Regions from separate parts of the Paenibacillus sp. FSL H7-0735 genome, predicted to be linked through region 3. Evidence: riboswitches for the same ligand, from Rfam matches in the RefSeq annotation. Region 3 holds a riboswitch; each other region holds the start of a gene.
What was found. Region 3 has a riboswitch for cyclic di-GMP ahead of NSS82_RS05020 (glycosyl hydrolase). Riboswitches for the same ligand answer to the same signal wherever they lie in the genome.
Positions count from the first base shown of each region.

Region 1: another riboswitch for cyclic di-GMP. It lies ahead of NSS82_RS22735 (thiamine pyrophosphate-binding protein); the one in region 3 lies ahead of NSS82_RS05020 (glycosyl hydrolase).
Region 2: another riboswitch for cyclic di-GMP. It lies ahead of NSS82_RS03495 (transglutaminase-like domain-containing protein); the one in region 3 lies ahead of NSS82_RS05020 (glycosyl hydrolase).
Region 4: another riboswitch for cyclic di-GMP. It lies ahead of NSS82_RS02175 (anti-repressor SinI family protein); the one in region 3 lies ahead of NSS82_RS05020 (glycosyl hydrolase).

Region 1 is NZ_JBBOZH010000001.1:4,984,058-4,986,260, reverse strand. Features, by position in the region: gene NSS82_RS22735 (thiamine pyrophosphate-binding protein) at 1-1,194, opposite strand, end outside; cyclic di-GMP riboswitch class I at 1,350-1,446, opposite strand; gene NSS82_RS22730 (methyl-accepting chemotaxis protein) at 1,621-2,203, opposite strand, start outside.
Region 2 is NZ_JBBOZH010000001.1:785,184-787,386, reverse strand. Features, by position in the region: gene NSS82_RS03495 (transglutaminase-like domain-containing protein) at 367-1,176, opposite strand; cyclic di-GMP riboswitch class I at 1,190-1,270, opposite strand; cyclic di-GMP riboswitch class I at 1,345-1,427, opposite strand; gene NSS82_RS03490 (class D sortase) at 1,547-2,203, opposite strand, start outside.
Region 3 is NZ_JBBOZH010000001.1:1,156,194-1,158,396, reverse strand. Features, by position in the region: gene NSS82_RS05020 (glycosyl hydrolase) at 1-1,053, opposite strand, end outside; cyclic di-GMP riboswitch class I at 1,066-1,145, opposite strand; gene NSS82_RS05015 (sugar phosphate nucleotidyltransferase) at 1,282-2,203, opposite strand, start outside.
Region 4 is NZ_JBBOZH010000001.1:482,970-485,172, forward strand. Features, by position in the region: gene NSS82_RS02170 (2-oxoglutarate dehydrogenase E1 component) at 1-255, opposite strand, end outside; cyclic di-GMP riboswitch class I at 726-810, shown strand; gene NSS82_RS02175 (anti-repressor SinI family protein) at 838-993, shown strand; gene NSS82_RS02180 (helix-turn-helix domain-containing protein) at 1,101-1,430, opposite strand; gene NSS82_RS02185 (TasA family protein) at 1,600-2,203, opposite strand, start outside.

The DNA of each region.
Region 1 (2,203 bases), 3.8 Mb from region 3:
CGGTTTCTTAACCTTGTACCATTTTGCAGCGTGGAATCCATGGCTTCCATCATCAACGAAAATTGAATTATTATAAGGGATCAAATCACTTAAAGTGCTCATTACTGAAGCCAGTGAAAGATTCTTGAGGGTTGGAAGCTCTTCTGAATAATCAGCATCGGCCAAAGCCTCACGTTTGGTGATTGTGCTGGGGTCAATATGATTTAGGCAGTGCACCAAATTATCGCGCAGGTCCCCAGTGACCGGTATCGTTTTGGACAATAGGATTTTTCCGACAAAGGTTGGATCAATATCAAATTGAATTAAAGTTGCTGGATGATTCTCCCGTTTAAGATTACAGATGGTCATATCACTTAAACGTGATCCAAGCACTATAAACAGATCGCTTTTATTCAATAAATCATCCCCGTGGGTCGAACCGCCAACGCCAATAGGACCATGATAGAGCGGGTGATCCCAGACTATAGCCCCTTTTCCACCAGGAGATGTTACTACAGGAATATTAAAAGTTTCTGCGAGTTGAACAAGCTCTTTATGTGCTCCGGAGCGGTTAATTCCTTTACCCGCAATAATCAAAGGATTCTTAGCAGCTTGAATAGCATCGATGACTCTATCGATATTTGCTTGACTAATTAGAGACTCTCTTTCAGGGATTACAATATTGCATTCTTCCAATACTTCAGTTTGTACATCAAAAGGAATACAAAGATGAACAGGACCCCGTTTGGCCAGGGCCACAGAAATCGCATGATTAAAAATAGTACCAAAGTGATCCCCACGTTCAACCAATTTACTGAACAAGGTGGCAGGTCTGAACATATCAGCTAAATCAGCCAGAAAAGAGGTGGAGTCCTGACATTGAGGAATTCCAAGCTCTGTAATGGATTGGTGGCCAGTAATAAACAGGACAGGTAGGTTGTTAGCTTTCGCATGAGCTGCTGCTGTGAGCAGGTTAGTTCCACCAGGACCAGAAGTACCAAATGCTACGCCTAGGTTACCCGTTTTCAGCGCATACCCTGCTGCTTCGAATCCGGAGCTTGCTTCATGTCTACCGGGAATAAATTCAATACCGTAATCGACCATCTTTAGAACTATTGGACAAATCGATTTGCCAATGATCCCAAAAGAATGGGTGACTCCTAGGTTACGTAGTGCTTCCGCCATGTAATCTGCGACTGTCTTCAAAAGAAACACCTCACAAGTTTTTTGATATATATTAGTTATTAATCTACCGAATAGATACGATAGATCAATATACTCAAAAAGTAAAAACCTGTGCTCTATAGTAAGCACAGGTTGGTGGCATAAGGCGCCGCAAAGACTGAACAATAGTTCAGCCGTCCTGGTTCCTCTGCAACCTGGCAATCATGGCCTCAAACGAAAAAATGAGGCTGTAGATCCATGGTTTTGCGTCATCCTCTTTCGAGGATTTTGCCAATATTAATTTATAGTTGATAAGAATAATTTTCCTTTACAATATATTCCTCATTAATTTTTGTCAACATAATCCGCTAAAAAAACTCGAAATTTGACGAAAGTCTTGTCCAAGAGATGAAGTTTTGCCTCGCGAAAAAAACTGCCACCTAAGACTCAGCTTAGGTGGCAGTTGATAGTTTTGAACTAGAATTTAAAGATATGAATGGTTTTTTGCAGATTAAATACGGCCTGGGTCATTTTTTCCGTTTCTTCTGCAACAGACTGCAGGGCATTAATCTGTTCATTCATAGCCGCCGATACCTCTTCAGTGCCTGCAGCGGTTTCTTCGGTGATTGCTGAGATATTCTCAATTGCACTGGAAATTTTCAAGGCACTTTCTAGCATAAGATCACTCTCCGCAGAGAATGAAGAGATTTGCTCGGTAATGTACTGCACGCTTTGTACAATTTGTGCGAAAATATGGGCAGATTGAGTGATCATTTCATTCTGAACCTGCACAACCTCTTCATTGATGGCGATATTATCGATGGCTTGTTTAATATCTGACTCAATGCTGCGGACCAAACCGAATACTTCTTTTGTGGAAGCCGTAGATTCCTCAGCAAGCTTGCGAACCTCTTGAGCGACAACGGCAAAACCCCGACCATGCTCTCCGGCACGAGCAGCTTCGATGGAGGCATTGAGTGACAGCAGGTTGGTCTGCTCAGCGATCTCTGTGATGGTCTTGGTGATCATCGTAATCCCGCGGGCATTTTGTGAGAGAGCT
Region 2 (2,203 bases), 370 kb from region 3:
TATTGAAAAGAGCGATATGCTCATTTTGAAACATCTGACGAGAAAATTAATTCTCTAATTTTGGATATCACTTACGTGATTTCCTACTCACTCGTTGTTCAGTTTTCAAAGATCAAGTTCTCGTTGACGCCGTTTAATGTCTCAGCAGCAACTCTTATAATATATCATGTTGTTTTCAGAAATGCAAGCTTTATTTTTCGAAGCTTTTTATCAGCCTCGTCTGTATCGCCTGTACGCTGTCTAACAACGCTTACCTATAATACCCCAACTATTAATAGAAAAGCAACCCCTAATATAAAAATAAACAACTAGCTTAATAATTAAGCTAGTTGTTTATTTAATAGAGTTATGTTTCTAGCGGCGAATTTAATAGTATTTTGCCGCAGTATATTTGCTTGAGGCTTTAATTAAATCGGTTTTCTTATCACTCTTTGCAAGTCCTGCATCCACTGTAGTATCAATGGTAACCCACTTCCCATTAAGCAATACTTCGTTCCAGGCATGATATTGCGTAACGTAGCTTGTATTCCCCATTACCAACTTAGCAGGAACATCTACACTCCGCAGCATTGCGGCAAAAAGAGAAGCGTAATCATAGCAAATCCCTTTTTTAGTAGTCAATGTCTTATCGATGCTTGGAATATAATCAGTAGTTACACTATTAGCAAGAGAGTAGTCATATTGTACATTCGCAACTACATAGTTATAGATCGCTTTAACTTTCTCTTCGTCTGTTGTTTTGCCTTGTACTAATTGTTTAGCTTTGACAATCGCTTTATCAGAAGAACTCCATTTCACATTCTGTACGGAGCCCAAATATACGGAATTCGAGTCACTCATGGTTACGTCTACTACTTCGGAATATAACGCTTTGTATTTATTACCGGTTGTGTTCTCCAGAACCGAAACCTTATAAGTCCCATTTCCTTGTTGCAAAGGGAAGTCCTCAGCTTGTCCAGAAGCATACAAGTTATAAGTATAGCTGCTGTTATCTTTGGTGATCATGAGTTTGATTCTTTTATCTTTCGGAATATCATAGTTAATACCAATAACACCTTGAGCCACTTTGGATGTAATCAACCAGCTGGCATCTGCACTTGCAGCTTGAGCTGTACTTACCGGAACTGAAGTCATTAGGACGAACAACGCCACCAGCATAAAATATACCTTTTTCACGGATAAAACTCCTTTCGGTAGCTGGCTGCCATCCTTTCGGGAAGGCCCTTTAGCTTTGCGTCCCTACCTTTCGATAGGTTTGCCGTTATCGTATAAGCTCTATCTGTTCTAGCTTTACTAGATATAATTGATAGAATCCATTTGAAACAAACAAAAAAAGCCTCTTCATTCGGTAGCTGGCTGCCATCCTTTCGGGAAAAGGCCCTTTAGCTTTGCGTCCCTACCTTTCGGAAGGTTTGCCGTTATCGTGTTTAGCTTTTATAGTATAATACTATCATATTTATAGTTGTGAACAAGACCTAATTTACTAGATTACCCATTATTTTATAAATATCTCCCGGTATTTGTGTTTTCTTGTCATTCACTATTCTCATTTTGTTAATTTAGCATGAACAATCAGCCGATGCGTTGGATTCACTAGCGGATCACATGTAATCAGAGTAAGAATCTTATCCTTGTCATTCCCGTCAAGAACGGAGACATCACTCGGATCTACAACAGAAATATCGTATACCTCATAGTTAAACACCTGATCACTAGTCTTTACCGTGATAACATCCCCCACAACAACCTCATTCAATCTGTTAAACAAACGACCCGTAGTTCTAGCCCGATGCGCCGCGATTGCAGCATTTCCGATCTCTCCAAGGGGTGCCGTTTCTTTCATATGGGCTGCAGCATGTTTCATATTAGCTTTTGTAGCCCCTTCTAATACAGGCAGCTTCAAATCAATCTTACCGATTTCAATTAGTGCGATTACTTTGCCACCGACCTCAATCTCCGGTTCAGGCTTTTCTGTCTCTTGGGGTTGGGACTGTGCCTGAGCATCCAGAACCGATTCCTCTGCTAACAGCTGAGTAACTTCAGCATACCTGCTCTTCAAATCTGGCTGGGGAGTACTATCGGCAGTGCTTAGTTCAGCCGTTTCTAATAACTTCTCCTGCTGCCTGTCGTTGTACCATTCGTTAGCTGTCGGATATAACATGATAAGTATCCCAGCCAGTATGAGTAGATAGGAGAATTTACG
Region 3 (2,203 bases):
CGGTGCCAGACCAGTATTTAATTTATCTCTGGTCAGGGTGTAGTTGCTATTCATAAATGTTTTGATTGTGTCTGCACTGTTATTTTCGTAAAGCATTTTTCCCCAGCTCATCATATACGTCCATTTACTTTGCGATTGCTGAAGCTTCTCCAGATTAGGCATTTCACCATTCTCCCCGATCGCAATCGGTTTGCCTGCGGCTAGACTCAACAAGCTGTCATAGTATTTTTGCTGGTAATCATTTTCGTATATATCTGCTGCCAGAATATCTACTTTATCAGCACCTGGATAAGTTAGCGCATAAGGATCTGACCAAACATTGGGAGCATTCGGACTCCATACCCATAACAAATTATTTAATTTATGAACGTTAACAAAACGGTCATACATTATATTCCATAGTTTAGAAAAGTTATTTTTCTTCCCCCACCAGAACCAGTTCCCGTTCATTTCATGATAGGGTCTCCAAAGCACCGGAACATTGGCATCGCGCAAGCTTTTTAAAGAGACTGCCACCTTATCAAGCTCAGCGATCAGATTATTATATTGCTTGGTACCCGGTGTAACGTAACTATCGAACTCACTCTGGCTGAGTGTTTTTTTCACATTATCCCAGTCATAAGAGGTGCCCGGCAGGTTAGCATGAAAAGTCATAGCTACGATCCCGCCCGCTTTATTCCAGTTGATGGCGCTGTTCACCACATTTTGACGTTGCCAAGCCATCGTTGCTTCGGACTGACCACTGATCGCACCCATTTCATAACCGTGAAGAGCCGCATATTGTCCGCTGGTTCCCTTCAGCATATTGTTAATTTCATCTGGACTTTCTAAATAGTCATGTTGACCAGCAATAATGCCTTTTCCTGAGATCGAGTAAAAATAGTTAAGCAGCTTTACGGCTTCAGGTGAGGCACCTGGGGTAACTGGCGTTCCAGAATTTGAAGCAGCTATGACAATAGACGGCGAAATCCCAACAGCAAGCGGAAGTGCAGTCAGAAACAGGACGAGTGACAGAAATGCACCAAACAATCGATACGTACGGTAAGCTTTCAAAATATTCTCCCTTTCGGTAGCCAGGCTGCCACTCTTTCGAAGGCCCTATAGCTTTGCGTCCCTACCTTTCGATAGGTTTGCCTTTTCAATTTAAGAGAAATAATCTCTCTTACCGTAAGTATCGACGACAATTAATGATATATTTAGTGTTTTTATGACTTTTTTTGATAATTGAGTCAATTTACCTGTTTCAAGAAATTTTGAATTGGTTAAATAGATAGGTTAGACCTATGAAATGAATTGTTGTAGTTCTATATCATTCCAGTCTAAAGTAATACGAATGTTATCTTCTTCTACTAATTCAGACCCCGTCTGTACCTCTATAAACTCAACATCCGTCAAAGCAAGGATCGCGTGTTTCGTTCCTTCCGGTATACGTACCACGTCCCCAGCCTTCACATTATGTTTTTTCTCATTCAGCACAATACTTGCTTCGCCGCTGACGATTGTCCAAATTTCACTACGCTTGCGATGTAATTGATAGCTGATATTATTCCCCTCGGATATAAAAATCCGTTTGGTCAGCACTTCATTGCCTTCATCATATTTCACATAATCAATAACTTTGTAATGGCCCCAGCGGCGTTCCTCGTACATCGGTCTCTGTTCAAAGGTCTTCAGCACTTCTTTAATCCGTGGGCTCTCAGCTTTATGGGTAACTAGAATTCCATCCGGGCTAGCCGCAATGATCAGATCCTTCGCACCAATTACCGTAATCGGAATGTCCAGCTCATTAATCAAGCAAGTCCCCTCAGAATCCGCCGTCACAAAACCTTTTCCTACATGCTTGCTGCTCATTTCCTCTGTCAGCGTATTCCACGTTCCAAGATCCTTCCAGAATCCATCATACGGCTGCACCACAATATGTTCTTCTTTCTCCACCACTTCATAATCAAAGCTGATGGAAGACAATAGCTTATACTGCTTCTGCAATTCTTCATATCCTAAAGGCAACCCTTTACGCTGCAAAATATCTAACAAGTACCCTAAACGGAAGGCAAACACTCCGCAATTCCACAATGCATTTTGCTCGATGAGCTGTTCTGCTTGTATGCGGTCTGGTTTCTCTTGAAAGTGACTCACCTTCATAAAACCATTCCCCCCCGCCTCTTCAGTGGTAGGAATAATATATCCGTATTTCTCTGAGGCA
Region 4 (2,203 bases), 670 kb from region 3:
AATATTGGCGATTAGCTTGGAAGCTCTTACTGCTTTTCTAAGCCATTCGGTGTCTCCCGAGATGCGCGGCTGAGGAGCCGGTTCGCTATCCGGAGTTAGGGGAGGGGGTCCCGAATTTGTAAAAAGCTCGCGATAATTATTTTCTACGGTGGAGGGATCTTTCACAAACTGTTCATATCTTTCTTGAATGTAGCCTAAATTGGGTCCGTAATACTTACTCCAAATGGATTCGTTATAGGGCTCTTTGGCTGCCATGAATACATCCTCCTTAACGGATGAACTCCATAAGTGACATTTTGTGTCAACGCTTACTGGAGCTGTGATGATTGCGGTTTCATTTCTCATCTTATTGTGCTACTTTCAGCCACTGTAATCAATTCATTCTTTCGTCCAATACGTTCGCAAAATGGTATAGGTTAGCTTGTTCTAACGAAAAGAAGGGTGTTTCTTCTCATTACCCATTCTAAAGGCCTATTAAAATGATTCTATTATCCTTATTTTTAACTATTAGGTCAGTAAATATTTATTTTGCTAGTACAATTTATTTTATGTAACGGACGAGTATCGTGATAATCGGACAAGATCTTTGAAAAAAAATCTTTTATTTTTCGTTTTTAAAATAGAAAGTAACCAGGAATCGACACACTTTTCCGCTTTCTTTTTGTATAATGTTATTGCAGATAGTAATATTATAGTTTTTTAAGCAGATCCTTTCGTGAAAAGGGTCCAGTAAAAGGTAAACTTGCCGAAAGGCAGGGGCACAAAGTCGCGGGTCTAAGGTAGAGATACTATGACAGCCGGATTGCCTGGGGACGTAAAATCTTAGGGGGAGATTTTTTGGAAAAGTCCAACCAGGGTAGCAACAGAGAACAGCAGTTTATTGATCTGGATCAAGAGTGGGTACATTTATTATTAGCAGCTAAGAAGGCTGGCATTAAGGCAGATGAAATCCGCCAGTTCTTTCATGAGAAAACTGTGCAGATCGTGCAGTAATACATTAGAGGGGTTACATATCGAAAAAGGGCACAGCGGTTCTTCGCTGTGTCCTTTTTCGATATGATTTAGTAGAAGAGAGGATCGTACCAGATTAGTAGGAAGTATTAATCCTTTTGATCGAGCTTCCATTTCTGATAGTCCAGAAATTCTTTGAATTCGCGTTTGCTAATGCCTGAGTCCATAGCTTCCTGCACCAATCGGAACCATTCCGAATCTAAATGTGATTCCTCTGCATCATTTGGTTCTCCATAGAGTAGGGCATGAATGGATACCTGAAGCGCGTCAGCGATCTTTTCGATAAACTGGATGGATGGATTGGATTGGATGTTTCTCTCCACGTTGCTAAGATACGACTTAGCCACATCTGCTCTGTCCGCAAGCTCAGATAGGGAGAAACCCTTGTCTAGGCGGAGCTGCTGGATACGTTGGCCCATATTCTGTGGCACTATGCTGACGCCCCTCCGTAATTTTTGTTATTAGTATAGCAAATATCAATAAATCGGACAAAGTTTATTGTAAAGAGAAGAGCAGCAATCTGCTTATCCGTGGCCGGATTCAGGATCTGCTGCTCTTCGAGTATTTTATTAAATTACTTTATTGATCTTAGTAGTCTTTTTTCGCACCTTGTTTAGCTACGAAATCCCAAGTCAGTGTTAAGCTATCGCCTTGGAAAATATTTTGATCTTGGTTATTTTCCACAAATTCGAATTGGACGGAGAAGCTGTCATTGGTACCGGCTTTAATACCGGATGCTTCGGTAAAGAGTTGATCCCAACCTGTATTTTTTACGAGATCCGGATGCTGACTTTTTAAAGCAGCAAGTGTAGTCTCATAAACTACATTTTCAGGAGAGACGATAGGTACTCCTTTATCATTATTTCTAAGGAATTTAACTTTAATGAACTCGGCTAAATCCAGGTAGTTATCTCCTTTAGCATCCGTGATTTGAGTCGATGTATTCAGAATGATAGATCCGATATCGAGCGAACCATCGTTTTTCAATTTGAAGGATTTAGTTACAGTATCACCTGGTTTCAGGTTAGGAATATTAACGATGACAGAAGGGTCGGAGTTCAGATCGAGTGTACCCGCTGCGAATGTAGCTGTGCTTTGCGCAGTGTCGCTAAAGTATGCGAAGGTTCCTCCGCCGATTAATGATAAACCCAGTGCTGCAGATGCTACGCCAAGACCCAATGTTTTCTTGATA